2 regions of the Streptosporangium sp. NPDC050855 genome follow, and region 1 is predicted to be linked to the other one. Evidence: riboswitches for the same ligand, from Rfam matches in the RefSeq annotation. Region 1 holds a riboswitch; the other holds the start of a gene.

Evidence for each region. A riboswitch is a leader RNA that binds a small molecule or an ion and turns the genes downstream of it on or off. The one in region 1 is predicted to bind glycine.
Region 2: linked by a shared signal. The riboswitch ahead of gcvT (glycine cleavage system aminomethyltransferase GcvT) and the one ahead of gcvP (aminomethyl-transferring glycine dehydrogenase) in region 1 are both predicted to bind glycine.

Annotation. Positions count from the first base shown of each region.
Region 1 is NZ_JBITFY010000023.1:87,098-102,785, reverse strand. It holds gene ACIBCT_RS34440 (sugar phosphate nucleotidyltransferase) at 1-424, shown strand, start outside; gene ACIBCT_RS34435 (FHA domain-containing protein) at 772-1,284, shown strand; gene ACIBCT_RS34430 (MerR family transcriptional regulator) at 1,311-1,961, shown strand; gene ACIBCT_RS34425 (bifunctional nuclease family protein) at 2,039-2,509, shown strand; gene ACIBCT_RS34420 (MerR family transcriptional regulator) at 2,654-3,274, shown strand; glycine riboswitch at 3,290-3,381, shown strand; gene gcvP (aminomethyl-transferring glycine dehydrogenase) at 3,555-6,410, shown strand; gene ACIBCT_RS34410 (tetratricopeptide repeat protein) at 6,626-7,435, shown strand; gene ACIBCT_RS34405 (hypothetical protein) at 7,493-7,840, opposite strand; gene ACIBCT_RS34400 (alpha/beta family hydrolase) at 7,986-8,579, shown strand; gene ACIBCT_RS34395 (DUF5999 family protein) at 8,723-8,914, opposite strand; gene ACIBCT_RS34390 (TetR/AcrR family transcriptional regulator C-terminal domain-containing protein) at 9,476-10,066, opposite strand; gene ACIBCT_RS34385 (hypothetical protein) at 10,283-10,684, shown strand; gene ACIBCT_RS34380 (MbtH family protein) at 11,090-11,299, shown strand; gene ACIBCT_RS34375 (RNA polymerase sigma factor) at 11,479-12,912, opposite strand; gene ACIBCT_RS34370 (hypothetical protein) at 13,191-13,553, opposite strand; gene ACIBCT_RS34365 (AMP-binding protein) at 13,597-14,796, opposite strand; gene menB (1,4-dihydroxy-2-naphthoyl-CoA synthase) at 14,874-15,688, shown strand, end outside.
Region 2 is NZ_JBITFY010000004.1:151,109-166,796, reverse strand. It holds gene ACIBCT_RS11515 (ABC transporter permease) at 1-963, opposite strand, end outside; gene ACIBCT_RS11510 (ABC transporter ATP-binding protein) at 965-1,735, opposite strand; gene ACIBCT_RS11505 (response regulator) at 2,003-2,677, opposite strand; gene ACIBCT_RS11500 (sensor histidine kinase) at 2,808-4,007, opposite strand; tRNA gene ACIBCT_RS11495 (tRNA-Leu) at 4,336-4,408, opposite strand; gene bcp (thioredoxin-dependent thiol peroxidase) at 5,053-5,517, opposite strand; gene ACIBCT_RS11485 (DUF3618 domain-containing protein) at 5,629-5,961, shown strand; gene ACIBCT_RS11480 (amino acid deaminase/aldolase) at 6,114-7,307, opposite strand; gene ACIBCT_RS11475 (DUF6286 domain-containing protein) at 7,458-8,129, shown strand; gene ACIBCT_RS11470 (hypothetical protein) at 8,354-10,327, opposite strand; gene ACIBCT_RS11465 (L-serine ammonia-lyase) at 10,559-11,935, opposite strand; gene gcvH (glycine cleavage system protein GcvH) at 12,009-12,401, opposite strand; gene gcvT (glycine cleavage system aminomethyltransferase GcvT) at 12,398-13,489, opposite strand; glycine riboswitch at 13,523-13,617, opposite strand; glycine riboswitch at 13,618-13,716, opposite strand; gene ACIBCT_RS11450 (gamma-glutamyl-gamma-aminobutyrate hydrolase family protein) at 13,803-14,495, opposite strand; gene ACIBCT_RS11445 (3-oxoacyl-ACP reductase) at 14,572-15,336, opposite strand; gene ACIBCT_RS11440 (aldehyde dehydrogenase family protein) at 15,341-15,688, opposite strand, start outside.

The sequences.
Region 1 (15,688 bases):
CAGGGGCCCTGAGATGATCTTCGCCGCGGACGGGCGCGGGGGCTTCATCGTCCCGGAGTTCGGGCCCACCGTGGACGGCCTGGCGGTCTTTCTGCGCCTGCTGGGGCTGGTGGCCAGGACCCGGCTCTCGCTCAGCCAGATCGACGCCAGGATCCCCGAGGCCAGGCTGCTGCGCCGTACCGTGCCGACCCCGTGGGCGGCCAAGGGCGCGGTGATGCGCTCGGTCATCGAGGCCGCCGAGCACCACCTGATCGACACCACCGACGGGGTACGGGTGGTCGCCGAGGACGGCGGCTGGGCCCTGGTGCTGCCCGACCCCACCGAGGCGGTCACCCACCTGTGGGCCGAGGGCTTCGACGTCGACTCCGCCCAGGTCATGATCGAACGCTGGGCGCGGGTGGTCGAGGAGGCCGCCGGAGGCTGACGGAGGCTGACGGAGGCTGACGGAGGCTGACGGCCCCGGAGGGTTCCCGGCGGGGCCTCCAAAGAACCGGACATCCAACAACAGACAGTGCTTTGATCCCGTTGTCGGGCGTTGTGGACCGAGCGAATGCGACAAACACAGCGCGGCACCATGGACCGGGGACGTACCCCGCTGTAACTTTGTCACCGACCGTACCCGCGGTTCAGCGTCAGCCTTGACCTTCGCGTCTCATCACTGTATGTTGCGGCATTCGCAGTCTGAGAAATCCCTTGAGAAGCGAAGAAGCGAGGCGCGCGCATCACTGAGCACCGTTGCCGCGTCTTCGCGGTAGGAGGCCGAGCCGATCGATGCCGAGCGTCTACTGCACGCAGTGCGGTCATGCCAATCCTGAGGATGCCCGTTTCTGTTCACGATGCGGGTCGCCGCTTACCAGGTCCGACACACCCGGGGACAGCACGTCGACGATCTCCCTCTCCGGGATCGAGGCCTACGAGGCGGAGACCGGGGAGACGCTTCTCGCCGAACGGCAGGCCGTGGAGCAGTTGCCTCCGGGCAGCGCGTTGCTGGTGGCGATGCGCGGCCCGAACGCCGGCAGCCGCTTCCTGCTCGACAGCGATCTCACCACCGTGGGCCGTCACCCCGAGAGCGACATCTTCCTCGACGACATCACGGTCTCGCGCCGCCACGTGGAGTTCTACCGGCGCGGCGGCGGGGTCTTCACCGTCCGCGACGTCGGAAGCCTGAACGGCACCTACGTGAACCGCGAGCGCATCGAGGAGGTCCCGCTCTACGGCGGGGACGAGGTGCAGATCGGCAAGTTCCGCCTGGTCTTCCTCACCCGCGGCGCCGCTGGAGGATGATGAGCTCGCAGGCCGCTCGTGCGCACATGAGCATCGGGGAGGTGCTCGCCCTCCTTCAGGGCGAGTTCCCCGATGTCAGCATCTCCAAGATTCGCTTCCTGGAGGGCGAGGGGCTGATCGAACCGGAGCGCAGTCCCTCCGGGTACCGGAAGTTCACCTACGCCGACGTCGAGCGGCTGCGCTACATCCTCAGCGAGCAGCGGGACCGCTACCTGCCGCTGCGCGTGATCAAGGACCGGCTGGAGGCCGCCGACCGCGAGGAGCGCCCCGTGGCCCGCCCGCGGGCCGTCCCGGACGAGGGGCCCGGTGAGATCCGTCTCACCCGCGACGAGCTGCTGAGCGCCGCCGAGCTCGACGAGGAGACCCTGGCCGAGCTGGAGGACTACGGGCTGCTGGCCGCCGTGGCCCGCTACTACGACGCCGAGGCGCTCGCCGTGGCCCGCAGCGTCGGGGCCCTGGCCGCCTTCGGCCTGCGCGCCCGCCACCTGAGGGCCGTCAGGGCCGCCGCGGAACGCGAGGCCGGGCTGGTGGAGCAGGCCGTGGCGCCGCTGCTGCGCCGCCGGGGGCCGGGCGCGATCGACCAGGCCGACGAGACCGCCAGGGAGATCTCCGGCCTGTTGCTGGAATTGCACGCCTCGCTCCTGCGTTCGGGCGTTCGTGGGGCCCTGGGCCGGTGAGAACCTGCCCAGGCACTCGTACCCCACGAGTGTTACGTTGAACAAACCGGTCGGAATCCAGCGAAGCGGAGCAGCCCGTGTTGCAGATGGAGGTCGTGGGCGTTCGAGTCGAGATGCCCTCCAACCAGCCGATCGTCTTGTTGAAGGAGGCGCAGGGAGAGCGTTACCTGCCCATCTGGATCGGCATGACCGAGGCCACGGCGATCGCCATGGCCCAGGCCGAGGAACCACCGCCTCGGCCGCTCACCCATGACCTGTTCCGGGACGTGCTCGACGGACTCGGCGTCCGGCTGAACACGGTCAACATCGTCGCCCTGCGCGACGGGATCTTCTTCGCCGATCTCGTCTTCTCCAACGGGGTGGAGGTGAGCGCGCGTCCCTCCGACTCGATCGCCTTGGCACTGCGCACCGGCGCACGTATCTTCGCGAGTGAGGAGGTGGTCCGGGAGGCAGGGGTGATCATTCCCGACGACCAGGAGGACGAGGTGGAGAAGTTCAGGGAGTTCCTTGACACGATCACGCCCGAGGACTTCGGCCGCGCGGGGTAGGAATTTCGGTGCATTTACGCTTCACGACGCGCCGGGTGGGGTCGTTGACTGGACTTGGCCCCAGTCCTACGGTGCAAGTGAAACCCACGGCCGTGCGTAAACCCCCAGATCAGGCCGTGGGATGAGAGAAAGCCGGAGGTCCGCGTGGCGGTCAGCAGCGGCGAGGGTAGAAACGCCGATCAGGATGACCCGGAACGGCGCCAGTCGGCACGTCAGCGCGCGGGTGAAGAGGGTCTGCTGTTCGACGGGGAACCGGTGAACACGCCCGCCGACCTCGGCTACCGGGGCCCGACGGCCTGTTCCGCGGCCGGGATCACCTACCGGCAACTCGACTACTGGGCGCGTACCGGCCTGGTCGAGCCCACCGTGCGGGCCGCGCACGGCTCGGGCTCCCAGCGGCTGTACGGCTTCCGCGACATCCTGGTCCTCAAGGTCGTCAAGCGCCTGCTCGACACCGGCGTCTCCCTCCAGCAGATCCGCATCGCCGTACAGCACCTGCGCGACCGGGGCGTCAACGACCTCGCCCAGATCACCCTGATGAGCGACGGGGTCAGCGTCTACGAGTGCACCTCGCCCGACGAGGTCATCGACCTGCTCCAGGGCGGTCAGGGAGTCTTCGGCATAGCGCTCGGACGGGTCTGGCAGGAGGTGGAGGGCTCCCTCGCGGATCTTCCCGGCGAACGCGCGGAGTCGGGCGGAGGCCCTTTAGGCGATCATCACGCCGATGAGCTCGCCCGGCGTCGCAGAGCACGGCGAACAGGGTAAACTCGGACTCGCCACTGACCCTGTGCGGGAGAGTCCCCGGCACGACCGGGGCGCCGAAGGAGCAACCTCCCCGGAATCTCTCAGGCACCCTGTACCGCACGGACGAGGCAACTCTGGAAAGCAGGCACACCGGCCAGGTGTGCCTCACCGACGGTGCAAGCCTCCCGTCACGGGCAGGTGAAGCTCTCAGGTCGCGGCACCGGCCGCGATGACAGAGGGGGAGACTCCGGTCGCACGCCCGCGCCCGGCGCCGGTCTCCACCCCGTCTGGGAGGCTTTCCATGACCGATCTGTCCCCGCTCGGCGAGCTCGCCGCCCCACCGTTCGCGACCCGCCACATCGGGCCCGACGACGCCGAGCAGACCCGCATGCTGGAGGCGGTCGGCTTCGCCTCCGTCGCCGACCTGGTCGCGGTGGCCGTGCCCGAGGCGATCCGCTCGGCCGAGCGGCTGAACCTGCCCCCGGCCGCCTCCGAGGCCGAGGCCCTGGCCGAGCTGCGCGTCCTGGCCGGGCGCAACACCGTGATGACCTCGATGATCGGCCTGGGCTACCACGACACGATCACGCCGGCCGTCATCCGCCGCAACCTGCTGGAGAACCCGGGCTGGTACACCGCGTACACGCCCTACCAGCCGGAGATCTCCCAGGGCCGGCTGGAGGCCCTGCTCAACTTCCAGACCGTGGTCTCGGACCTGACCGGCCTGGACGTCGCCGGCGCCTCCCTGCTGGACGAGGCCACCGCGGCCGCCGAGGCGATGACCCTGGCCCGGCGCGCGGGCCGCAGCCCGTCGAAGGTGTTCGTGGTGGACGCCGACGCCCTTCCGCAGACCAAGGCGGTGCTGCGCACCCGCGCCGAGCCGCTCGGCATCGAGCTGGTCGAGAGCGACCTGGCCGGCGAGCTGCCCGACTGCTTCGGCGTGCTCGTGCAGTACCCCGGCGCCAGCGGCCGGATCCGCGACTTCCGCGGCGTGTCCGAGGCCGCCCACGCCCGCGGCGCCCAGGTGGTCGCCGCCGCCGACCTGCTCGCCCTCACCCTGCTGGCCGCCCCCGGCGAGCTCGGCGCCGACATCGCGATCGGCTCCACCCAGCGCTTCGGCGTCCCGCTGGGCTTCGGCGGCCCCCACGCGGCCTACATGGCGGTCCGCGACGGCCTCCAGCGCCAGCTTCCCGGCCGCCTGGTCGGCGTCTCCCAGGACGCGGACGGCCGCCCGGCGTACCGCCTCGCGCTGCAGACCCGCGAGCAGCACATCCGCCGGGAGAAGGCCACCAGCAACATCTGCACCGCCCAGGTCCTGCTCGCGGTGATCGCCGGCATGTACGCCGTCTACCACGGCCCCGAGGGCCTGCGCAGGATCGGCCGCCGCACCCACCGCCACGCCGTGGTCCTCGCCGAGGGCCTGCGCCAGGGCGGCGTCGAGGTCGTGCACGACACCTTCTTCGACACCGTGCTCGCCCGAGTGCCCGGCCGGGCCGCCGCGATCGTCGCCACCGCCCGCGACAACGGGGTGAACCTGCGCCTGGTCGACGACGACCACGTGGGGATCACCTGCGACGAGCGGACCGAGCTGCTGCACCTGGAGCAGGTCCTGGCCGCCTTCGAGGTCGCCGGCGTCGTCCCGGCCGACCTGGACGCCGCCGCCCACGACGCGCTGCCCGACGCGCTGGCGCGGACCGGCGACTACCTGACCCACCCGGTCTTCCACGCCCACCGCTCCGAGACGGCCATGCTGCGCTACCTGCGCAGGCTCCAGGACAAGGACGTCGCGCTCGACCGGTCGATGATCCCGCTGGGCTCCTGCACCATGAAGCTCAACGCGACCACCGAGATGGAGCCGATCACCTGGCCCGAGTTCGCGGGCCTGCACCCCTACGCCCCCGAGGACCAGGCCCGGGGCTACCTGGAGCTGATCGCGGAGCTGGAGCGCTGGCTGGCCGAGGTCACCGGCTACGACGCCGTGTCGCTCCAGCCGAACGCCGGCTCCCAGGGCGAGTTCGCCGGCCTGCTGGCCATCCGCGCCTACCACGCCTCGCGCGGCGAGTCCGAGCGCGACGTCTGCCTGATCCCCTCCTCCGCGCACGGCACCAACGCCGCCAGCGCCGTCATGGCGGGCATGCGGGTGGCCGTGGTGGCCTGCGACGACGAGGGGAACGTGGACCTCGGCGACCTGGTCGCGAAGATCGACAAGCACCGTGACCGGCTCGCCGCGATCATGGTGACCTACCCGTCCACGCACGGCGTGTACGAGGAGACGATCGTCCGGGTCTGCGAGCTGGTGCACGAGGCCGGCGGCCAGGTCTACGTCGACGGCGCCAACCTCAACGCGCTGGTCGGCCTGGCCAGGCCGGGCGAGTTCGGCGCGGACGTCTCCCACCTGAACCTGCACAAGACCTTCTGCATCCCGCACGGCGGCGGCGGCCCCGGGGTCGGGCCGGTCGCGGTCCGCGCCCACCTGGCCGACCACCTGCCCGGCCACCCGCTGCGCGAGGGCACCACCGTCGGCCCGGTCTCGGCCGCCCCGTACGGCTCGGCCGGCATCCTGCCGATCTCCTGGGCCTACATCCGGATGATGGGCGCCGACGGCCTCAAGGCGGCCACCGAGCAGGCCATCCTGTCGGCCAACTACCTGGCCCGCAGGCTCGGCCCCCACTACCCGGTCCTCTACACCGGCCGCGGCGGCCTGGTGGCCCACGAGTGCATCGTGGACCTGCGCCAGATCACTAAGGAGACCGGCGTGACCGTCGACGACGTGGCCAAGCGCCTGGTCGACTACGGTTTCCACGCGCCGACCATGTCCTTCCCGGTGGCCGGGACGCTGATGATCGAGCCGACCGAGAGCGAGGACCTGGCCGAGCTCGACCGGTTCTGCGAGGCGATGATCGCCATCCGCGGCGAGATCGCCAAGGTCGCCTCGGGCGACTACGACAGGACCGACAACCCGCTGCGCAACGCCCCGCACACGGCCGACAGCCTGACCGCCGACGAGTGGGAGCACGGCTACACCCGCACCGAGGCGGCCTACCCGCTGCCGTCGCTGCGCGAGGGCAAGTACTGGTCGCCGGTCCGGCGCATCGACCAGGCCTACGGCGACCGCAACCTGGTCTGCTCCTGCCCGCCGTTGGAGTCCTACGAGGACTGATCCGCCCGCGCGGTCCCGGGACGGTCCCCGGAGGATGCGGCGGCCTCTCGGGCGCTCCGCCGCAAGGCGCCCGGTGAGCGGTCCGGGCCCCGCGCGGAGTCGGTCCGGATCGCGCGAACCCCGTGCAGGCCGCAGATCCACGCGGAATGTGCCGGGACGGACGGCGCCCCGAGTCGTTAGGCTCGGGGCGTCTCCGTATCCGGGAAGGACCCTGCATGCCTGAGGTGGACACCCGTCCCTTGGACACCGCGCGAAGACTGGCCGAGTCCGGCGACCTCGACGCCGCCGCCACGATCTTCGCGGAGCTGGCCGCCGACCCCGACGAGCCCGACCGCGCCCAGGCGGCGGTGGGCCTCGCGGTCGTGCTCGAGGAGCGCGGGGACGTGCCCGGCTCCCGCGCGGCCGCGCGCACCGCGCTGGCGACCGGGCACCCGGAGTTCGCCGCCCAGGCCGCCTGCCTGCTCGCCGGGAGCTTCGAACGGGAGGGCCTGACCGCCCAGGCCCGCGCCGCCTGGCAGGCCGCCCTGGGCGTCGGCCACCCCGACTACGTCCCCCCGGCGCACATGGGCCTTGCCAGGCTCGCCACCGACGCCGAGGAGGCGGAGCGCTCGCTGCGCCAGGCCCTGGCCACCGCCGACCCGGAGATCGCCTCCCACGCGGCCCAGGAGCTGGCCGAGGGGTTCCTGGAGGAGGGCGAGCCGGGCGAGGCCGCACGGGTGCTCATGGAGGCCCTCTCGGTGCCCGAGGTGATCGAGGCGGCACGGCTGAGGGTGATGCTCGGCATCGCCCACCTGGAGCTGGCGTGCGCCGAGTTCTCGGCCGCGGTCGAGGAGGGCGGCGACGACGGCGACGGTGGCGACGGTGGCGACACGGAGACCGGCGCGCTGGCCATCGAGCTGCTGGCCCGCACGCTCCCGTTGCGGGGACGGGACGAGGACGCCGAGCGGGTCTGGCGCTACGGCCTCGACAGCGCCGACGCCGATCTGGCCGGGAAGGTCAGGCTCCGGCTCGACCGGGACCTGTGAGGCGGGCCGGCGCCGATCGGCAGCGGCCGGCGCCGGTCGGCGGGGCGGGCCGGGGTGTCAGTCGCGTCCCCGCCAGCCGTTCACGGCGTGGGCGAAGTTGATCGCGACGATGCCGGCCCAGGCCAGCAGCAGCCCGGCGGTGCCCGCCTCGGCCGCCGCGACGACGGTCAGCGGGACGCCGATGCCCATCGACCCCAGCGCGATCGCGACCGACGGGTTCCTGCCCGGACGCCGCGCCTTCGACGCCTCGGCGGCGTACACCTCCGCGTGCACCCGCTGGGCGATGGTCGCGTCGAGGCGCGACACGAACGACTCGATCAGCGCAGCCTCGTACTCCGGGCCGAGATCCCGGCGAGCCTCGACGGTGGCGCGCATGTCCTGGCGGATATCGTGATGATTCTGCACGCTCCGATTGTCGCCCCCGCCCGCCCGCCTGACATCAGTCGTTAGGACGAGATCCGTGCCCGTCTCCCGGCCCCCATCCCCCGACGGTGTCCCTCCCGGGTCCCACGACGACGTCCCCGGGGCCACGTCCTCCCGGACGGTCTCCATGGAGATCACGACCCCGCACGGGCCGGCCCGGGTGGAGATCGACGAGGTGGCCGACCCGCGTTTCCTGCTCGTGCTGACCCACGGCTCGGCCGGGGGAGTGGACGCCCCCGACCTGCTGGCCGTACGGGACGCCGCGACGGCGATCGGCGCGACGGTCGCCCGGGTCCTGCAGCCGTTCCGGATGCGGGGGGCTCGCGCGCCCGGCTCGGCCGCCAGGCAGGACGAGGCGTGGCGGGCACTGGTGGCGGAGCTGCGCGGGCGCTACCCGGGGCTGGCGCTGGCGCAGGGCGGCCGGAGCAACGGGGCCAGGGTCGCCTGCCGTACGGCGGGGGCGGTCGGGGCCCGCGCGGTGGTGGCGCTGGCGTTCCCCCTGCACCCGCCGAAGAAGCCGGAGCGCTCCCGCGCCGCGGAACTGCGCGAGGCCGGGGTCGACGTGCTGGTGGTGAACGGGGACCGCGACCCGTTCGGCGTGCCCGAGGCGGCGGACGCCGCCCGCCTGGTGGTACTGCCGGGCGAGGGGCACGACCTCACGAAGGATCCCGCGGGCGTGGGAGAGCTGGTCGCCGGGTGGCTCGACGCGACGATGGGGTGACGGCGGGGTGACGGCGGGGTCCGGGGCGGGGTGACCCGTCCCTGTGACCGGATCCGGCCGTCACGTCCCCCGGGGAAGGGCCTGCCGGGGCGGGCGCGGTGCGAACCGGCTCCCTCCGGCGGCCCGGCGGGGTGACCCGATGGTCAGCCGACGCCCACCAGGGGCCGGTGCGGCTCGATGACGGCACCGTCGGGCAGGAGCTCGCCGGTGTCGTCGAACAGCACCACACCGTTGCAGAGCAGGCTCCAGCCCTGCTCGGGGTGGGCCGCCAGGGTGCGGGCGGCTTCGCGGTCCAGCGCGTCGGCGGACGGACAGGACGGCTCGTGCGGGCACATCGGCGTGCCTCCGGATCTCTCGTGTCGGCTCACCCGGGTCACATCGGGCATGGAGTGGGCATCGGACATCCGGCGGCACCGTCACCGATGGGACTCCGTTCCCACGTGTGACGGGGGACGAGCATCTGAATGTTGACATATGACCATACAGGCGCTCGTAACAGAACGAGGCCCGTACATCAAGCAGATCAAGTGTGCGATCGATCGCACCTTGGCGACATAGCCCGTTAGGACTGTTTGTGAACCGGAGGGGGCCAGTCCGTCAGGGCCGTATCACGTGATGTGACCTATAACACAGCATGCCTGATATAAGGACATTCGACCAAGGGTGACACGCCGAGCGGAGAGTAAACGATCGGTGACGGATTCCTGACACGCCGGGGAGCCCGCCGGTGGCCCGTCGTCCGGCCTCTCCCCGCGGGTCCGGGCCCGCACCGGTGCGGCCGGTGCTCCTCGTCCCGGGGCCGGATCGGCGTGGTTCGGTCCGGGCCCGCGCCGGACAGGGGGCGGCCGGGGCGGCCGGGGCGGCCGGGGCGGTCGGGAGAGGTGGCCGGGTCACGCTCATCCCCGGGCGCTCAGGCCGGCCAGCAGAGCCTCCAGCCCGTGCTCGAAGTCGGCGTCCGCGCCGGGGCTGCCGCCGCCCCGGGACGGGGGGCGCCACGGCTCGTCGTCATCGTCGGCGGGCTCGGCCCAGCCCGACTGCTGCACCTCCACCGCCACCGCCCCGAACACGTAGGCCCGCAGCGCGCGTACCGCCGCCGGGGCGTCGGCGAGACCGGCGTCGGCCAGCTGGTCGGTCTGCTCCCTGATCGCGATCGCGGCCCGGCCCCTGGGAGGCTTGGTCAGGGCCAGCGCCAGCACCCCGGGGTGCTCCCTGAGCGCGGCGCGGCTCGCCCGGCACCAGGCCCTCGCGCTCTCCTGCCAGCTCGCCGAGGGCTCGACGTGGACGGTGGTGACGTGCTCGGCCAGGGCGTCCATCAGGGCGTCCTTGCCGCGCGGCAGGTGGTGGTAGATGGCCATGGCCTCCACCTGGAGCGCGTCGCCCAGCCGCCGCATCGTCAGCCGCCGCAGCCCCTGTCCGTCGGCGATGTGCAGGGCGGCGTCGATGATGCGCTCCCGGGAGAGCGGTACGGGTGGTCGCTTGGCAGGCATGTGATCATCCTGCCACCTTCACCTTACTGCGTAAAGGACCGCGCGCCGGAGAGTCCCGCCTTCCGTCCGCGCCGGTCGGGAGGGCGGGCCGGGACGACGGGCCGAGACGACGGGCCGGGACGGTGGACCGGGACGGTGGACCGGCGCGGGACGGCGTAGGCTACGAACGGTGATCTGCCGGAGAAGGGCCCGGCGGCCGGTGAGAGAGGGTGGACGATGGCGTTTTTCCGACCGCGCGTGAGCCGGGAGGCGGAGGTTCGTCACCACGCCGACCAGGAGGTCGGGAAGGGCTTCCCCGAGCTTCTGGAGAGGGCGCGCGCCGCCGAGGCCGAACTGCGCAGGGTGCAGGCCGCCGCGGCCCCGGTCGAGGTGGTGCGGGCGGCCGGTCTGGCCTTCGACAGGGCGCTGACCGAGGCCCTGCGCGCGGCCGAGGCCAACCAGCGCGCGACGTTCGGGGTCAGGTCCTACGACGACCGGATCCGCCGCCGCAGGGCCAGGGCCACCCCCGAGGGGGCCGGGTGGACCGACGAGGTCAACCGGCTGCGCACCATGCGCGAGCAGAACCGGCTGACCGGCATTCCCCGGGTCCCGCGCCCGGTCCAGGCCTCGGCCCGCTGACCCCTTCCCCTTTCCCCGCCGTCCGGACGGCGGGACCGGGTCGTCCGATCCCTCGCCGCCCGTCACGCGCTCCGCGCCGGCGGGCGGCTTCTTCGTGCCCGGACCGCTCGGCGTCTCCTCCGGGCTTCGGGTGTCTCCCGCACCGGGCACGGGGGGGTGTGATCCGGCTCATGGCGCGGACCCTTGACATCGACGTCGATCCGGTCGATTTTAGGTAAGCCTTTCCTAACGACGGTACGACGAACCCGTGACCGCTCACCCCGGCGTCACGCCGGAAGAAGCGGGCCGCGGGCCTCACCGTGCCGCCGTGCCCTTTCGCCATGGCGTGCCCGGGGTTCCTCTCCCGGGTACGCGTCCCCCGCTCCCCGGCCCGGCCGTCCGGGAGCCCGTCGCCGGAGGTACCCGATGACCAACCCCTTCGAGGACGAGGACGCGTCCTACCTGGTGCTGGTGAACGCCGAGGGGCAGCACTCGCTGTGGCCCGCGTTCGCCGACGTCCCCGCGGGCTGGGAGGTCGCCCACGCCGAGGACTCCCGCGCCGGATGCCTGTCCTACGTCGAGAGCTCCTGGGCCGACATGCGCCCCCGGAGCCTCGTCGCCCGGATGGAGGGCTAGAGCCTCTTCCGGGACCAGGACCCAAACCGCCGAGGGGTCCCGACGATCTCGAGGGCCGGGGTCCCCGGGGGCACGGGAATCGCCGCAAGGAGGCCCCGTGCACGACGAAGGGCGCCGTCGCGGACCGTGAGGTCTCGCGGCGGCGCCCTTCGCGACGGGTCAGGCGACCCGCTGGCCGGTCAGCTCGCCCAGTCGAGCAGCGGGCGGGTGTTGCTGGGGTGACGGAGCTTGGACAGCGACTCCTTCTCCAGCTGGCGGATGCGTTCGCGCGTCAGGCCGAGGTGCTTGCCGATCTCGTCGAGGGTGTGGGGCTTGCCGTCGACGAGGCCGAAGCGCAGGGCCATGATCTTGGCCTCCCTGGGGGAGAGGTTGCCGAGCACCCCGCGGAGCTGCTCGCCAAGGAGCTGGCGGTCGACGACCTCCGACGCCTCGGGCGAGTCGACGTCCTCGATCAGGTCGCCGATGGTGGTCTCGCCGTCGTCGCCGATGGTGGCGTTGAGGCTGATCGGCTGGCGGCTGGTGCGCAGCAGCTCCTCGATCTGGTCGGGGGTCTTGTCCAGCTCGACGCCCAGCTCCTCCGGCGTGGGCTCGCGGCCCAGCCGCTGGTGCATGTCGCGCTCGACGCGCGAGAGCTTGGAGAGCATCTCCAGCACGTGCACCGGCAGCCTGATGGTGCGGGCCGAGTCGGCGAAACCGCGCTGGATGGCCTGGCGGATCCACCACATGGCATAGGTGGAGAACTTGTACCCCTTGGTGTAGTCGAACTTCTCCACCGCGCGGATCAGGCCCAGGTTGCCCTCCTGGACCACGTCGAGCAGGGCCATGCCCCGGTCGGTGTACTTCTTGGCGACCGAGACGACCAGGCGGAGGTTGGCCTCCAGCATGTGGTTCTTGGCCCGGCGGCCGTCCTCGGCGATCCACTCCAGGTCGTCGCGGGCGGAGGCGTACAGGCCGGGCTCGGCCTCCAGCTTGGCCTCGGCGTACAGGCCGGCCTCGATCCGCTTGGCCAGCTCGACCTCCTGGGCGGCGGTGAGCAGGGTGCGGCGGCCGATCGACTTCAGGTAGGTGTGCACCGAGTCGCCCATGACCGAGGACTGGTCGTCCAGGTCCAGCGCCGGCTCCGCCTCGAGCTCCTCGACGGCCTGCACGGCTTCCACGGCCTCCAGCTCGGCGGCCTCGGGCACGTTCAGCTCGTCCAGGTCGGCAGGGACGCCGTCGACGGCCTCCACGGCCTCGACTGCCTTGTCCGTACCCGCGGCGGCCTTGCCGGCCGCCTTGGTCGCGGTCCTGCTCTTGGCGGGAGACGCGGCCGGCTCGGTCGTGGCCTTCCTGGCGGGGGCGGCCTTGGCCTTGCGCTCGGCGGTCTTGCGAGGGGTCTTGGCCTTACGGCCGGAGGTCGAGGAGAGCGCGGGCTCGTTCTCGGCGGCCAGGCTGACGCCCGCCTCGGTGAGGCCGCGCAGGATCGACCTGCCCTCGGCGGGGCTGATACCGGCCTCGGCGAAGGCGTGGCGCAGCTCCGCGAGTGAGAGATGGCCCTGGACTCGCCCTCGGTCGAGGAACTGTTCGAGGGTCGACGGGGCCTCAGATGAGGTCGCCACGGCGGTTGGGGGCATGAGGACACCTCCTCCATCACGGAGTCGTCTGAATGAAACGGTCTGCTCGGTCGTGGGGTGGGGCGGTCTGGGGGCCGCTCAGCGCACCAGTATCAATAACCCCAGCGAGAAACTTTCTGTTCCCGGCTCGACCGGGAAAATGCGGGGAGCGGACCACCTTTTTCCATGACCGGCCGGGGGTCCGCCCGTGACCGGCCGCCGCGCAGGCCCGCGTCCGGCGAGGTCTCCGGCGTGCGGGCCCGGGGCGGGGACGTGCGGGGGAGAACGGACGCGGAAGCCTATTCGGCGACCTCGAGCGGGCCCTCGACGATCGGCATCGGGAAGGGCTCGGCCTCCTCCATCCGGTCCTCGGTCCAGTAGCCGACGATCTTCTCGGGGTCGGGGTTGATCTCCCTGGAGACCACGTGGTCCTCCGCGGGCGGGACCGGCGCGGTGGGCGAGGGCTCCTGGGAGGGGCGGGGGTCGCCGGACGGGAGGGGGCCGTGCGGGGCGACCGGCGTCGGTTCGCTCGAGGGCGTGCTCGCCGGTTCGGCCGTCCGGCCGATCCCGCCCGACGCGGCGGCCGCCGTGACGGAGATGCCGCCGGCGAGGACCAGGCCCACGACTCCGGCCGAGACCCATGTCCTGTGCGTGACGTTCATCGGCTGGTCCTTCCTGCTTCGGCTGTCCCTTGGACGTGTGACCCTACCCCCACGGTTCCCGATCATGACCATGACGGAGGGCCTCCAGATCGGGCTTGCCGTTGGCCAGAAGCGGTATACCGGGCACGACGACCAGCTCGGCGGGGGCGGCGTAGGCGGGCAGCCGCTCCTTGACGAAGGCGCGGATCTCGGCCAGGGAGGGAGGGTCCGCAGCGACCACGACGGCCGTCACCCGCTGCCCCCACTCGGGGTCGGGGCGGCCGACCACCACGGCCTCGGCGACCGCGGGGTGGGCGGCCACCGCCTCGGCCACCACCGCGGCGACCACCTTCTCGCCCCCGGTGTTGATCACGTCGTCGGCCCGTCCCAGCACGCGCAGCCGCCCGCCCTCCACGACCCCCAGGTCCGAGGTGAGGAACAGGTCGCCGTCGCGGGCGGCCTCGGTCAGGTCGGGACGGAGGCGGTAGCCGGAGAACAGCACGGGCCCGCCCAGCCGGATCCGGCCGTCGCCGCCGACGCGCAGATCCACCCCGTCCAGGGGCTCGCCGTCGTAGACGCACCCGCCGCAGGTCTCGCTCATGCCGTACGTGGTGACCACCCGGGCCCCTGCCGCGCGGGCCTCGGCGAGCAGGTCCGGCGGTGCGGCGGCCCCGCCGAGCAGGACGGTCGCGAACCTCGACAGGTCCGGCGGGCCGGACGGGCCCGCGCCGAGCAGCCGGCGCAGCTGGGTGGGCACCAGCGAGACGTGGTCGGCCCCGGAGTCGAGCACCGCCTCGGCGGAGAAGCCCTCGTGCACGATCGGCTCGCTCCCGGCCAGCAGCGACCTGACCAGGACCTGGAGGCCGGACACGTGGGAGGGCGGCAGGCAGCACAGCCACCGCTCGCCGGGCCGGGCGCCCAGGCGGCGCAGCGAGGCCGACGCGGAGGCGCGCAGGGCCGCGGCGGAGAGCTGCACGCCCTTGGGGGCGCCGGTCGAGCCGCTGGTGGCGATGACCACCGCCACCCCGGCGGGGACGCCGATCCCGTCCGCCCGGCGTACCCCGTCGAGGTGGGTGGGGCGCAGCGCCTCCAGTGCCGCCCGCAGCGCGGGGGCCGGAAGGGTGGGCGGCAGGGGCAGGACGGCGGGGCCGTCGCCGTCCAGGGCCGCGCGGACGGCCCGCAGCAGCTCCGGTCCGGGCGCCGAGACCACGGCGTGCAGCTCCCGTGGCACGGAAAGCCACTCCTCGTGCACAGGAACGGTCATCACGGTCGTAAGGTTAGTGCCGGAAGCCGGACGACGGCCGGGGACGGTCCCGGCGCAGCGGAGAGGGTGAAGCGATCGTGGGCACGGAGCGGGTCGGGCCGGGCGCGGACGAGCGGGCGGGGACGCCCCTCGGGGAGAGCGTCACGGTCGACTGGAAGAGGTCCGGCGAGTACGAGGACATCGTCTACGAGACCGCCGAGGGCATCGCCAAGATCACGATCAACCGTCCGGAGCGGCACAACGCGTTCCGCCCGACGACGCTCTTCGAGCTCAAGGACGCCTTCAACGTCGCCCAGGAGGACGCCGAGGTCGGTGTGATCATCTTCACCGGCGCGGGCGAGCGGGCCTTCTGCTCCGGCGGCGACCAGAAGATCCGCGGCGATGACGGCTACGTCGACAAGTCCACCCCGCACGTCGGCCGCCTCAACGTGCTCGACCTGCAGGTGCAGATCCGCCGCTGTCCCAAGCCGATCATCGCGATGATCGCCGGCTACGCCATCGGCGGCGGCCACGTGCTGCACGTCTGCTGCGACCTGTCCATCGCCGCCGACAACGCGGTCTTCGGCCAGACCGGCCCCAAGGTCGGCTCCTTCGACGGCGGCTACGGCTCCTGGCTGCTGGCCGAGACGGTCGGCCTCAAGCGGGCCCGCGAGATCTGGTACCTGTGCCGCCAGTACGACGCGAAGACCGCCCTGGACTGGGGCCTGGTCAACGCCGTCGTGCCGCTGGCCGAGCTGGAGGCCGAGACGGTCAGATGGGCCCGCGAGCTGCTGGAGAAGTCGCCGCTGGCGCTGCGCATGCTCAAGGGCGCGCTGAACGCGGTGACCGACGGTGCCGCCGGGATGCAGCAGTTCGCCGGGGACGCCACCCTGCTCTACTACATGAGCGAGGA
Region 2 (15,688 bases), on a different contig from region 1:
CATCACCGACGAGAGCAGGCCGACCACGGCCGACTCCAGCAGGATCGAGCCGAAGACCTGGCCGCGGGTGGCGCCGATGCACCGCAGCAGCGCCATCTCCCGGGTCCGCTGCACCACCAGGATGGTGAAGGTGTTGTAGATGACCAGCGCGGCCACGAACATCGCCACCACGCCGAACATCAGCAGCCCCACGCCGATGATCTCGTTGTCGCCGCCGTTGACCCTGGCCAGGTCCGCGGCGTACGTCTCACCGGTCTTGACCAGGTGGCCCTTCCCGGCCGCCGCGGCGACCGAGGCGCGCAGCGTCTCCTGGGAGACCCCCTCGGCGGCGGCGACGTCGACCTCGGTGAATCCCCGCGTCCCGGTCATCTCGCGGGCCGTGGCGGTGGTGTAGCCCACCGCCCCCATGTACCCGATCTCCTGGTCCAGGCCGCCGTCGAACAGTCCCACCAGGGCGAACGTGTGCCGCCTGTCACCGGCGTCCAGCACGGTGACGGTGTCGCCGACCCGGAACCCCCGCTTCCTGGCGGTGCCCTCGTCGAGCACGGCCTCCCGCCCGTTGCGAGGGACCCGCCCCTCGACGACGACGGTACGGTTCAGCGTCCCCTCGGGGAGCGAGATCCCCAGCGTCGGGTAGTCGCCGGCGGCCTTGCCGTCCTTGCCGATCAGGGCGGACGTCCCCCGCACCAGTCCCTGGGCGTCGGCGACGCCGTCCACGGCGCGGATCCTCCTCAGGGTCGCGTCGGAGACGAGCGCCTCCTCGTCGCCCTTGGCGCTCGCGGGGAGGACGGCGACGTCCAGCCGGTCGGCCGCCGCCGAGAACCTCTGGGTGTAGCCCGCGTCGATGGTGTCGGTCAGCACGAACGTGCCGGCGATGAACCCCACGCCCAGCGCGATCGCCAGTGCCGTCAGCGCCAGGCGCAGCCGGTGCGCGCGCAGTCCGGCCAGCGTGGTCCTCAGCACCTCACGCCTCCAGCTTCATCAGCGTGTCCAGCACCGACTGCGGCGTCGGCCCGGCCAGCTCGTCGACCAGCAGGCCGTCCCGCAGGAAGATCACCCGGTCGGCGTAGGAGGCGGCCACCGGGTCGTGGGTGACCATCACGATCGTCTGGTCGAGTTCGCGTACCGACGTGCGCAGGAACGACAGCACCTCGGCGCCGCTGCGCGAGTCGAGGTTGCCCGTGGGCTCGTCGGCGAAGATGACCTGTGGCGCGCTGATCAGGGCGCGGGCGACCGCGACGCGCTGCTGCTGCCCGCCCGAGAGCTCCGACGGCCGGTGCCCCAGCCGGTCGCGCAGGCCCACGGTGTCCACCACCTGGTCGAACAGGGCGGGGTCGGCGAGCCGCCCGGCGATGTCCAGCGGCAGCCGGATGTTCTGCTCGGCCGTGAGCGTCGGCAGCAGGTTGAACGCCTGGAAGATGAAGCCGATCCGCTCGCGGCGGAGCAGGGTGAGCTTCTTGTCGTCGAGCCCGGTGAGCTCCACGTCCCCGATGCACACCTGCCCGCCGCTCACCGTGTCCAGCCCGGCCAGGCAGTGCATCAGCGTGGACTTGCCCGACCCCGACGGCCCCATGATGGCGGTGAAGGCGCCCGTGGAGAACGTGACGTCCACACCCCGAAGCGCGTGCACGGCGGTGTCCCCCCGGCCGTACACCTTGGTCAGCCCCCTGGCCGTCACGGCCGGTGTCACGCCTCTTCGGGTGCCCCGCGCGCCGGCCTCTCCGGTGATGGTCATGTCAGTTCTCCTCGACAACGTACGACGTCACGACACGGAAGACGCTATTGACCTGGAAGAACGGATCCATCAGGCATTAGGCCCGACCTGCGGTCGTGCGGAGAGCACCCGGGGGAGGAGCGGCGCCACTTTCGTCGTACCGCGGCCTCGGCCGTTCGGCCGAGGCGCGCGAGGCGATCGGGGCGGGCAGGGCAGGTCGGGACCGGGACCGGGACGATCGGAACGGCCGAGGCGATCGGGACGGACAGGGCAGGGCCGGAGCGGGGGTCAGTCGGCCGAGTGGGGCGTCACCAGGCCGGACTCGTAGGCGTACACGATCACCTGCGCCCGGTCCCGCAGGTTCAGCTTGGCCAGCACCCGGCCCAGGTGCGTCTTGACCGTCGCCTCCGCCAGCTGCAGTCGACCGGCGATCTCCGTGTTCGACAGCCCCCTGGCCACCAGCACCATCACCTCCCGCTCCCGCGCGGTCACCCCGGCCAGCGCCGTCGGTTCCGCCGTTCCCGCCGGGCCCGACGCCGGAAGGTGCACGACGAAACGCTCCAGCAACCGCCGCGTCGTGCTGGGAGCCACCACCGCGTCCCCGCTGTGCACCGAGCGGATCGCGCTCACCAGGTCCGAGGGGGGCACGTCCTTGAGCAGGAACCCCGACGCGCCCGCCTTCAGCGCCGCGAACGCGTACTCGTCCAGGTCGAACGTGGTCAAGATCAGCACCCGGGGCCCTGCGGGCACCGAGCAGATCAGGCGCGTGGCCTCCACCCCGTCCATGACCGGCATCCGCACGTCCATCAGCACCACGTCGACCGCGACCCTCCGCGCGGCCTCCACCGCCTCCGCGCCGTTGCCGGCCTCCGCGACGATCTCGACGTCGGGGTGGGAACCGAGCACCATCCGGAACCCTGTACGGAGCAGTTCCTGGTCGTCGACCAGCATGACCCGGATCACCTGGTCGCTCACCGCCCGCCACCCGCGCCGCCACCCCGCGGGCGATCCGGCCCGCCCGCCGGACGGCGACCCGGGCCGTCGCCCCGGCCGTGCTCTCCCGCGCCGCCGGCCCCGTCCGCGCCGTGCTCCCTCATGCCGCCCGCTCCGCCCCGGCTCCGATCGGCAGCCGCGCCACCACCCGGAACCCGCCGCCCGTCTCGGGCCGGGCCTCCAGGCTCCCGCCGAACATCGCCACCCGCTCGCGCATCCCCACCAGGCCGTGCCCGCCCTCGCGTTCGGGCGCGGAGGCGCCGCGGCCGTCGTCGGTCACCCGCAGCAGCAGCTCCCGCACGCCGTACTCCATCTCGACCCAGGCCCTGCTGGACGGGCCGCCGTGCTTGAGGGTATTGGTCAGCGCCTCCTGGACGATCCGGTAGACCGTGAGCTGTTCCCCCTCGGGAAGCTCCCTGGGGACGCCGGAGACCCGCAGATCCACCGGCAGGCCGGACGCCCGTACCTGCGCCACCAGCTCGTCGAGCTGCGACAGGCTCGGCTGCGGCGCGTACTCCCCCTGCACGCCGTCGTCCCGCAGCACCCCCACCATCCGGCGCATCTCCGCCAGCGCCCTGCGCCCGGTGGCCGAGACCGCCTGCATCGCCTGGCGCGCCTGCTCGGCGTCGTGGCCGATCACATGGTCGGCCCCGTCGGCCTGAACGATCATCACGCTCACGTTGTGCGCGACCACGTCGTGCAGCTCGCGGGCGATCCTGGCCCGCTCCGCCGCCGCGGCCAGCCTGGCCTGCTGGTCACGTTCCCGCTCGGCCCGCTCGGCCCGCTCCTCCAGCCCTTCCAGGTAGCGGCGCCGGGTGTTGGCGTAGATCCCTCCCATCCAGACCGTGCCCGAGAACGCCGACGCGGAGGCGAAGGCGGCTCCGAACCCGGCCTCCGAGGGCGGCGACTGGAGGAACGCCAGGAGCAGCCCCAGCTCCACCACCAGGCCCGCCCCGACCGCCCAGCGCAACGAACGCCGTGACGCCACCCCGTACAGGGCGATGAGCACCGAGACGTTGAAGAACAGCGGCTGCACCCCGAGCAGCCACTGCAGGAAGCAGGTCATCGAGATGATCGTGAAGACCGTGAGCGGGCGCTCGCGCAGCCAGAACAGCGGCGCGAACAGCAGGACCCCCAGCCCCGCGAACCACCACACGTCCAGGCCCGCCGCCTCCCAGGCGGTGCTCCCGACGCCCGCGGACATCACGTTCTGCAGGGAGAACAGCAGGAACGGGACCAGCCAGAGGGCGTCGGTGATCCTGGGATGGCGCCCGCTCCAGGCGCGTAGTCTGCCGAACACACCACCACGATACGTACGGCCCGGTCCCCGCCCTTCCCCCTGAGGGGGGAACCCGGCGTACGACCCAGGTCGCAGACCCGGCACCGCTTACACCGGCCTTACGGCCGCTACGGCACGATGGTTTCCGGGAGCACCTTCCGGGGTGAGTAAAGGGAGCAGTTTGTGGTGATCAGTCACAACGGCGACAGGTCGCGCGGCCATGAGGACGGGCCGCGCGACCTTTCGTTCTTCCCCTTTGGAAATGTTCTGTGAAGAACGGATTCCGGGACGGCATCGTCACACCCGCGCCGGTCGAATCCGCCTCGGCGGAATGAACGTGATTCTTCTGTAGGGCCGTCGGGATTCGAACCCGAACTGGCACGGACCTAAACCGTGTGTCTCTGCCATTGGACTACGGCCCCTTGACGCTCCCGCGGAATCCCCGTTCCCATGAACGACGGACCGGGTGGACGAAACGCGGGTCTTCTTTTCTGTTGTCGAGCCGGTCGCCATTGACGTGACCGCCGTGCGATACCGATGCCCGGCCCCGCCGGACGTCCCCGATCCTACATCCCGGCCGGACGTACGGCATCCCGATTGTGATCAGGGCCCCTCTGAGCTGCCCGGAAACCGGAAGAGGCCACCTTCGGGACGTATCCCGGGAACCCCTTCCGGGCGACGGCGTCGCGACGGGGGTTTCACCGGACGGGGACGGCGCGCGAAAGCGGGACATGTCATTCCGGAAAGCTTCGGCGGGCGTCCGATGAGGACAATGGGCGCCACCCGTGCCGACGACGCCAGGGCGGCACGGGACGCGGACGACGCGGGAGAGAGGACGCCCGCCTTCGCGGGCGTTTCCTGGATGCGTTCCCATGCGCCCGGCACGCCCGGGAAAGGAAACGCGCGGCGACTCCCGGGGCACGCCCGCGTTTCCCCGGCGTGTTCCCGCGACCGCGTTTTCCCCGCCGTGTTCCCGTGCGCGCGTTTCCCCGCCCGTGTTCCCGCGCCCGTGTTCCCGCGCCCGCGTTTCCTGCGTCCGTGTCCCGGCGAACGGCCGCGGGAGCCCTCAGTCGAGGCCGAGCTCGCGGCGCAGGCGGGCCACGTGGCCGGTCGCCTTCACGTTGTAGAGGGCCTTCTCGATCTTGCCGTCGGCGTCGATGACGAAGGTGGAGCGGATGACCCCCATGGTGGTCTTCCCGTACATCGTCTTCTCGCCGTAGACGTCGTAGGCCCTGTGCACCTCCAGGCCGGGGTCCGACAGGAGCGGGAAGGTCAGGGCGTCGTGCTCGGCGAACTTCGCGAGCTTGGCCGGGGTGTCCTTCGACACGCCGAGGACGGCGACCCCGGCCGAGGTCAGGGAGTCGAGGCTGTCGCGGAAGTCGCAGGCCTGCTTGGTGCAGCCCGGGGTCATCGCGGCGGGGTAGAAGTAGAGGATCACGCGCCTGCCGCGGTAGGTCTCCAGCGACACGGTGGTGCCGTCGGCGGCGGGAAGCGTGAAGTCCGGGGCGGCGTCGCCCGGCTCGAGTTTCATGGTGTTCCTCCGAGGAATGGTTCCCGGGTCAACTTACCGGCCTGCCCGAAGTGCCGCGGGTGGACCGGACCTGACAGACTGATCGACATCGAGGTGTAGGGGAGGATAGCCATGGCGGACACCGATCCCGCGGAATTGGAACGGCAGATCGAGCGCACGCGCGCGGAGTTGGCCCAGACGGTGGACGCCATCGCGGACCGGGTGAGCCCGAAGCGGGTCGCGGAGCGTGGCGTGGCCAAGGTCAAGGCGAACGCGGAGCACCTGGTCGCCCAGGTCGGCGACCTGGTGGGCGGTGTCGCCGGGCCGAAGCCGGTGCGGGCCGCCGGTGAGCCGGACGACCTGTGGGAGGACGACCGGCCGGACCTGGCGCCGGTCCTGATCGGCGTGGGGGCGGTGCTGGCGCTCGGCGCGATGGTCATGCTGTGGAGGCGGCGCCACCGGTAGGGCGCCACCGGTAAGGCGTCCCGATAAGGCACTAAGGCGTCGCGGTAGGGCGTCCCGGCAGGCGTCGCGGTAGGGAGCCTGAGGCGTCCCGGCAAGGCGCCACCGGCCAAGGCCTGGTCGTGGTCCCGGCGCGGGAGGCCGGGGCCCGCAGGTCAGAGAAAGGCGTGACCCTCGCCCCGGTAGGTGGGGACCTCGTCCACGACCTCGTCCCCCTCGATCAGGTGCAGGCTGGTGAAGCGCTCGCAGAGCTCGCCGGCCTTGGCGTGCCGGAACCACACCCGGTCGCCGGGGCGCAGGTCCTCGGCGGCCTGGCCGATCAGGGGGGTCTGCACCTCGCCCGCCCCCTCGTCCGGGTCGTAGCGCAGCCCGCACGGCAGGTAGGGCTGGGGCAGGCGGTCGGCGCCGGGGGGACCGGAGGCGGTGTAGCCGCCGCCGAGGACGGTGACCACCCCCGGGGACGGGCGGCGCACCACCGGCAGGGCGAACAGCGCGGCGGGCCGGCCGGTGAAGCCCCGGTAGAAGTCGAACAGCCGGGGATGGAAGAAGCCGGAGCCCGCGGCGATCTCGGTGACGGCCCGTTCCCGGGTGGTCTTCTCGATGCTGCCGGTGCCGCCGCCGTTGACGAACTCCAGGTCGCTGATCTGCCGTACGGCCTGGACGATCCGCCCCCTGCGCGTGATCAGCTCGCGCCGGGAGCGGGCCTGCATCCAGCGGACGGCCCGGGTGCGGACCGACCTGCCGGGAAGGTCGTCCCCGACCCCGGCGATCTGCGCCTCGTACGCCATCAGGCCCACCAGGCGGAAGCCCGGCCGTTTCGCGATCTCGGTGGCCAGGTCGGCGGCCTGGACGGCGTCCCGGACGGGGGAGCGGCGGACGCCCGCCCGGAACCGGCCGCCGAAGGCGAGGTAGCCCGCGTCGACGTCCAGGCAGAGGCGGATCTCCTGGCGGTCGCGGACACCGGCGACGGCGGACTCGACGAGGTCCAGCTGCTCGGCCCGGTCCACCATGACGGTGATCTCCTGGGCGGCGCGGGGGGTGGCGGCCAGCTCGGCGAGCGCGGCGCGGTCGGCGGTGGGGTAGGCGACCAGGACGTCCCGCATCCCGCCGGAGACCAGCCAGAGGGCCTCGGGAAGGGTGAAGGCCATGATCCCGTCGAAGCCGTCCATGGCGAGGATCCGTTCGAGCAGGGCCCGGGAACGGACGGACTTGCTGGCGACCCTGATCGGCTTGCCCGCGGCCCTCCGGACCATCGCCGCCGCGTTGGCGCGCAGGGCGGGCAGGTCGACGACGGCGAAGGGGGGATCGAGGTGGGCGGTGGCCCGGTCGTAGCGCTGGCGGTCGTCCATGTCCGCAGGATAACCCGGTCGCATCGAATATGAGCCATATTCACATTGCTTCGGAGGACGGTCAACGCTCCCGCCGGTGACAGCACAAGATCGGGCAAGTGGGCGGGGGAGGCCCCGTCCGGGATCCCGGGGACGCGTACACCTGAACGAATGACGACTACTCTCCAGGACATCCTGGCGGGCTCGGGAAGCGGTGGCGGCTCGGGGAGCGGCGGTTCGGGAGGCGGCGGTTCGCCGGGCAAGGCCGCGGGCGAGCAGTTCCAGGAGGTCCGCCGCAGGTCGCTGCGGCTGCTGCGGCCGGGCAGGACCCCGGCGGGCGTCCCGGTGGCCCTGGCGGTGTCCGTGCTGCTGTCGGCCGCGGCCTCGACGACGGTGGGCCTGCTGATGGAGTCACCGGTCGCGCGCGAGCCCTACCGCCTGCTCGTCGACGGCGTGGGCTCGTGGAGATGGTCCGATCCCGCCGTCTTCGCGGTCGCGGCGCTCGCCATGCTGGCGGGCGCGACGATGGTCGCGCTCGCCGCCCTGCCGGGACGGCCCCGGCTGGTCCCGCTGGAGCCCGGCGATCCGCACCTGGTCATCGGCATCACCCGCTCCGGGCTCCGCCGTACGCTGCGCGAGGCCGCCGAGTCGGTGGAGGAGGTGAACCGGGCGCGGGTCCGGCTCGCCTCGCGGGTCGTCGAGGTCACGGTCTTCACCGACGCCGAGCGGACCGGGCCGGTCCTGCGCCGGGTGGGCACCGCGGTGGGCGACCGCCTGGCGGGCCTGGGCTCGATGTACGGCGGCGACGTCATGGTGCGCCTGTGCAGGCGGAGGGGCCGGTGAGGCCGTACACGGGGAACCGGATCGGCCTGGCCGTCACCGGCACCGTGCTCGGCTGCACCGGGCTGTACGCCTTCCTGCGGGGACGCGGCGACCTCCCCGGTCACCGGCCGGGCGCCCGGCTCGTGCACCGCGGCCTTCCGGGGTGGCTGGCCGAGCATCCCTGGCAGGGCTGGACGGCCGCGCTGGTCCTGACGGTGCTGGCGGTCCTGGCGGTGCGGTGGCTGCTACACGCCCTGGGACGGGGGCGGTGCGGCAGGCGGGCCGGGACGGGGACGGCCGTGCTCGCCGTTGCCCTTAAAGAAGTCGAAGGGCTCACCCGGGTCGGGGTCAGGCATGTACGGGACGAGCGGCTGCGCGTCACGGTGGTCTGCGCCCCAGGGACCGATGTCGGCAAGCTGGTGGCGCGGCTCAACCGGGACGCCGTGGGGAAGGTCCGACGGGCGCTCGGGGAGGTAGAACTCGGCGTGCTGGTGCGGCTGCACGTCCGGCGTCGCTGACCCGCCGTGGCCCTGCCGCCCGAAGAGCGGCATCCCGACCGCGTCGTCGTGACGCGGCGCACGGTCCCGGGGGTCGGGGACGGGGCTGGCGTACACCGGCCGCCCGGACGCCCAGCGGTGGTCCTCCTCGCTCTCCCCGTACGGCGGCTCCCCGTGGGGGTCCCGGCCGTGATCGTCCGCCGGGTCGTCCACCGGGCCGTTCGCTGGGTCGTCCGCGGGGTCGTCGGCGGGACCGCCGTCCCCGGGGCGCACCTCGCCCAGGACGCGCTCCTCGTGCCGCCGGGAGCCGAAGGCGAGCCCGGCGGCCAGGCAGACCAGCGGGAGGGCGGGGACGACGTAGCGGTGGTCGAAGGCCGCGATGAAGGGGGGCAGCACCAGCAGCACGGTCCCGGCCGCCCACGGCAGCAGCACCGCGCCACCGAACCGGCGCAGCCGCATCAGCACGCCGATCAGCCCGATCAGGCAGATGACCGCGAGGTAGGGCCCCCGCACGTAGCCGTACTCCTGGTAGCCGCGCAGCAGCCCCGCGTACGGCTCGACCAGGACGGGCGCCCCGGAGGCGCCCTGGTAGGCCGTGGTCAGCTCCTCTGCGGTCCTGCCCTGCGAGGCGGTCCCGGCGGGGAAGGGGCGGGCGGTGTCGGGGAAGACATAGGCGCTCTGCGGCCCGGGGGTCGGGTAGACGCGCCGCGTCCAGTCGAAGATGTGGGCCACGTCCTGCAGGCCGGTCCGCAGGAAGTCCACCGGCTGGGCCGTGATGGCCCGGGTCGCGAAGGCCCCGGCGAGGGCGTCGCGCTCGGCCCAGCTCCCCTTGATCCTGTTCAGCGGCGAGTCGCCGTCCCAGATGTAGACCGGCGGTGCCTTGCGCGCCCCCGCGGGCTCGACCGGGCACAGGGCGGCCTCGGGGCCGGGAGGCCGGATGACGGAGCAGTCGGCGAAGGTCATCGTCCGCGCCCACAGGAACGCGTTCCCCCGGGTCAGCCCGTAGGTGCCGTGCTCGGACGCGAACCAGGCCGCGTACCCGCCCAGGCCGATCGCGGCGGTCAGCGTGGCCGCGACGACCGCCCGCCACCCGGCGCGGCGGACCAGCAGGCAGACCAGGACGACGGCGATCAGGGGCAGCCCGACGGTCCGGGTGACGGTCGCCGCTGCCAGCAGCGCGCCGGCCAGCGCCGCGACCCATGTCGCCGGGCGCCGCCGCCACAGCAGCAGCGTCACCGCCAGCACCGCCAGGAACTGGAAGAGCAGGTCGGCCATGACGAGGTGTTCGAGCTGGACCTGGTGGACGTCCAGCAGCGCGGGCAGCGCGGCCAGCGTCGCCCCCCACCCCGGCAGCCCGCCCAGCCTGCGCAGCAGCAGGTAGACACAGACCGCCACGGCCAGCCCGAGGAGGTGCTGGACGACGACCACGGCCTGGACGCTGGAGAGCGGCTTGAGGATCCACAGGAACAGCGCGTACCCGGCGGGGCGCGACTCCAGGGGACGCGGGGAGAGCCCGGCGTTCAGGTAGACGAAGGAGTCGGCCCAGAACCACAGGGCCGGGCGGTAGCCGAGCACGGCCAGCGCGCGCAGCCCGCCACCGGCCAGCAGGGCGAGCGCGAAGACCCAGTGCGAGGCCAGGAGGCGCAGCGCCCGCCGGCCACGGGAGGGGGCGGCCGGGCCGGGACGGCGGGAAGGGCTCACCGCGTGCGTTCCCGTCCCCACCACGACCTCCCGAGTCCTGCGGCTGAGGCCACCCAGCATAGGCGCGGGATCACGGCATCCCGTCCGGGATACGAGATTTGGTGTCGATCGGGCCATATGTCGCGGCCGGGACGCGGGGCGACGACCGCCCCCGGCCGAGGCGTCACCGGACGCGCCGCCGCCCCCGCCGGTGGAGGCGGTGGAGGCGGTGGGGACGACGGGGGAGCACGGAGACGGTGGGGCGGCCCGGGTTCAGCACTCGATGACGTTCACCGCGAGCCCGCCGCGGCTGGTCTCCTTGTACTTGTCGAGCATGTCGCGGCCGGTGTCGCGCATCGTCTTGATGGCCTTGTCCAGCGAGACGAAGTGGCGGCCGTCGCCGCGCAGCGCCATCCGGGCCGCGGCGATGGCCTTGATCGAGGCCAGCGCGTTGCGCTCGATGCACGGGATCTGCACCAGCCCGCCGATCGGGTCGCAGGTCAGCCCCAGGTTGTGCTCGATGCCGATCTCGGCGGCGTTCTCCACCTGTTCGGGGGTGCCGCCCATCACCTCGGTGAGCCCGGCGGCGGCCATCGAGCAGGCCGAGCCGACCTCGCCCTGGCAGCCGACCTCGGCGCCGGAGATCGAGGCGTTCTCCTTGAACAGTACGCCGACCGCCCCCGCGGTCAGCAGGAAGCGGATCACGCCCTCGTCGTCGGCGTCGGGCGTGAAGCGGTCGTAGTAGGTGAGGACCGCGGGGATGATGCCGGCGGCGCCGTTGGTGGGGGCGGTGACGATCCGGCCGCCCGCGGCGTTCTCCTCGTTGACGGCCAGCGCGAACAGCGAGACCCAGTCCATGGTCTGCAGCGAGTCCTTCTCCTGCGTCTCGCTCCGCAGCTGCCGGTGGAGCTGGTGGGCGCGGCGGCGCACCTTCAGGCCGCCGGGCAGCACGCCCTCCTTGCCGATGCCCCGGTTCACGCACTCGGTCATGACCCGCCACAGCACGAGCAGCCGCTCGCGGATCTCGGCCTCGCTGCGGCCGAAGGCCTGCTCGTTCTCCAGCATCAGCCCCGAGATCGACAGCCCGGTCTCGGCGCACTGGGCGAGCAGCTCGGCGGCCGTGCCGAACGGGTACGGGACGACCGTGTCGTCGGGCTTGATCCGGTCGGCGCCGGTGGCGTTCTCGTCGACCACGAAGCCGCCGCCCACCGAGTAGTAGACCCGCTCGCGCAGCGTCTCGCCGGACTCCGCCAGGGCGGTGAAGCGCATGCCGTTCGGATGGCCGGGCAGGGAGATCTTGCGTTCGAAGACGAGGTCCTCGCCGATGACGAACGGGATCTCGCGGGAGCCGTAGAGCGAGACCGTGCCGGACTCGCGCATGGCGGCCAGCCGCTCGTCCACGGTGTCGATGTCGACCAGCTCGGGCTTCTCGCCGGACAGGCCGAGCAGCACGGCCTTGTCGCTGCCGTGTCCCTTGCCGGTCAGCCCGAGCGAGCCGTACAGGACGGCGCTCACCCGGGCGGTCTTCTCCAGGAGGCCGTCACGGTGCAGGCCGCGGGCGAACCTGTGGGCCGCGGCCATCGGGCCGCCCGTGTGCGAGCTGGACGGGCCGATTCCGATCTTGAAGAGATCGAAGACGCTGATCGTCATCTGAATCCTCCCAGCGAGGGCGGCCACGCGCGCCCGGGGACGCGCGTGGCCCGGGTACCGGTGAGCCGGAGGCTCAGGACTCACCCGAGGTGAGCGAGGTGTACTCCTCCGGCGACAGCAGGTCGTCGGCGGAGCCCTCCAGTCGGATGCGGAACAGCCATCCCTCCCCGTAGGGGTCGCCGTTGACCAGCGAGGGGTCGTCCACGACGGCCTGGTTGACCTCGACGACCTCACCGCCGACCGGCGCGAAGATGTCGCTCACCGACTTGGTCGACTCCACCTCGCCGACGGTGTCACCGGCGGTGACCGTGCTGCCGACCTCGGGGAGGATCTGCACGTAGACCACGTCCCCCAGCGCCTCGGCCGCGTAGGCGGTGATCCCCACGGTGAGGGTCAGGCCGTCATCCACTCCGGAGACCCACTCGTGTTCCTTGGTGTAGTGCAGGTCCTCGGGAATGCTGCTCATTTTGTCCTCCTGTAGAAAGGCAGTGCGACGACCTCGACCGGTTCGCGGCTGCCCCGGATGTCGACGGCCAGTCCCGACGCCAGGCCGTTGTCCACGTAGGCCATGGCGATGGGCCTGCCCAGCGACTGCGAGGGGGCCCCGCTGGTGACCTCCCCGACGACCGTGCCGTCGGCGGCGACCACCACCGGGTACCCGTGCCGGGGCACCCTGCGGCCGCTCGTGACCAGGCCGACCAGGCGGCGGCCCGGCGGGACGTCCCTGAGGGGTTCGAGGGCGGCCCGGCCGACGAAGTCGCCCGGCTTGTCAAACCTCACCACACGGCCCAGCCCGGCGTCGAACGGAGTCAGCTCGGCCGACAGCTCGTTGCCGTAGAGCGGCATGCCCGCCTCCAGCCGGAGGGTGTCGCGCGCGGACAGGCCCGCCGGGACCAGCCCGTGCGGCGCGCCCGCCTCGCTGAGGGCGCACCAGATCGCCTCGGCGTCCTCGGCCGCGACGAACAGCTCGAACCCGTCCTCGCCGGTGTACCCGGTACGGGCGATGAGGGCCTCGTGGCCCGCGACCACGGCGGGCAGGCCCGCGTAGTACTTCAGCCCGTCCAGGTCGGCCTCGGTGAGACCGGCCAGGATCTCCGCCGAGCGCGGGCCCTGGATCGCGACCAGCGCGTACCGTTCGGAACGGTCGTCGACCGCGGCGTCGAAGCCCTTGGCGCGGCCGGTCAGCTCGGCGGCCACCCGCGGGTAGTTGGACGCGTTGGCGACGACCATGAACTCGGCGGGGGCCAGCCGGTAGACGATCAGGTCGTCCAGCACGCCGCCCCCGGCGTCGACGATCATCGTGTAGCGGGCACGGCCGGGCTCCAGCGCGGACAGGTGGCCGACCAGCGCGTAGTCGAGGGCCTCGGCGGCCTGCGGGCCGGTCACGAAGATCTCGCCCATGTGGGAGAGGTCGAACAGGCCGGCCGCCCGGCGGACCGCGTTGTGCTCGGTGGACTCACTGCCGTAGCGGAGCGGCATCAGCCAGCCCGCGAAGTCGGTCAGCGTCGCGCCGAGGGCCTCGTGGACGCCGCGCAACGGCGTAGGTCGGGACATGTGCGCACCTCAGGCAGGGGACAGATGAGATCATCCTCCCCCTCTGTCATGGGTGCCTGAGAGTTTCATCCGGTTTTTGCCGGACTTTCACCTTCGGCGAGGCCACGGGGCCTGCTTTCCAGAGAGCACCTACCCGCACGGTCCTTTGCCTTGAGAGGTTCGCGGGGAGGGCTTGCTCCTTCAGGGGTCCTGGCCTGGATGTCAGGACGCTCTCCCGCACGGGATTCATCGGTGTCACCGCCAGCCTAACCGCCCGCACCGGCCGAGCGGAATCCCCCGCCGCCCTCGCCGGTGGGCCCGGCTCGAAGGCCGGTCAGGCGGTGTGCCGGACCAGGGCCTCGAACAGGGCCGACTCGTCGTCGGCCTCGGGGTGCCACTGGACGGCGACGGCGAACGGGTGCTCGTCCAGCTCCACGGCCTCGATCGTGCCGTCCCCGGCGTGGGCGGTCACGGTCAGGCCCTCGCCCGGCCGGTCCAGGGCCTGGTGGTGGTAGTGGGCCACGTCCACGGTCTCGGTGCCGAAGATCTTCGAGGTCCGGCTGCCGGGGGCCAGGCGCACCGGCATCCTGCCGTGGCTGCCGGGGGCCGGGGCGTGCCCGGAGTGACCGACCACGTCGGGCAGGTGCTGGTGCAGGGTGCCGCCCAGGGCGACGTTGAGGATCTGCATGCCCCGGCAGACCCCCAGGAAGGGCAGTCCCCGCTCCAGCGCCGCCCGGACCAGGCCCAGCTCGGCGTCGTCGCGGAACGGCCGCACGTATCCGGTCCTCGCGTGCGGCTCCTGCCCGTACCGCTCCGGGCCGACGTCACCGCCACCGGCCAGGATCAGCCCGTCCAGCCGCTCCACCAGCGGCGCGGGGTCACCGGCCGGGGGCACGATCACCGGCTGCCCGCCCGCGCGGGCCACATGGTCGACGTAGTCGTAGGGCAGCAGCGCCGTCGTCACCTCCCAGACGGTGAACCGGGCGGGCTCGACGTAGCAGGTGATGCCGATGACGGGACGGGACATGATCTCTTGCCTTGCCTTGCCTTGCCTTGCTCTCACGGGGCCGGGCCCGGTGGCCGCGGGCCCGGCCGGGACTCCCCTACAGCGGGGTGACGTACGCGCCGGAGATGCCTCCGTCCACCAGGAACTCCGAGCCGGTGATGAAGCTGGCGTCGTCCGAGGCCAGGAACGCCACCGCGGCGGCGATCTCCGACGCCTCGGCGAAGCGCCCCAGCGGGACGTGCACCAGGCGGCGCTGGGCCCGCTCGGGGTCCTTGGCGAACAGCTCCCGCAGCAGCGGCGTGTTCACCGGCCCCGGGCAGAGCGCGTTGACCCGGATGCCCTCGCGGGCGAACTGCACGCCCAGCTCGCGCGACATGGCCAGCACCCCGCCCTTGGAGGCGGTGTAGGAGATCTGGCTGGTCGCCGAGCCCATCACGGCCACGAACGACGCGGTGTTGACGATCGAGCCCTTGCCCTGGCGCCGCATGTACGGGATGACGTGCTTGCAGCACAGGTAGACCGAGGTGAGGTTGACCTCCTGGACCCGGCGCCAGGCGTCGATGCCGGTCTCCAGGATCGAGTCGTCGTCCGGCGGCGAGATGCCCGCGTTGTTGAACGCGACGTCCACGCTGCCGTAGGTGTCGAACGCGGTGGCGAACACCCGGGCGACGTCGTCCTCGTCGGTCACGTCGGCCCTCACGAACAGCCCGCCGACCTCGGCGGCGGCGGCCCGGCCGGTCTCCTCGTCCAGGTCCACGCAGACGACGCGGGCGCCCTCCTCGGCGAACCGGCGCGCGGTGGCCAGGCCGATCCCGCTTCCGGCGCCGGTGATCACGGTCACCCGGTCCTGCAGACGCTGCATCGTTCTACTCCTCCTCGGAGATGAAGACGTTCTTGGTCTCGGTGAACGCCGCCAGCGCGTCCGGCCCCAGCTCACGGCCGAGCCCCGACTGCTTGAAGCCACCGAACGGCGTCCAGTAGCGGACGCTGGAGTGCGAGTTCACGCTGAGGTTGCCCGCCTCGACGGCCCTGGCCACCCGCAGCGCCCGGCCGACGTCACGGGTCCAGACGGACCCGCTCAGCCCGTACGGGGTGTCGTTGGCGATCCGTACCGCGTCCGCCTCGTCGTCGAACGGCACCACCGACACCACCGGCCCGAAGATCTCCTCGGTGAACGCCCGGTCGCCGGTCGAGCGCGGCGTCAGGACGGTCGC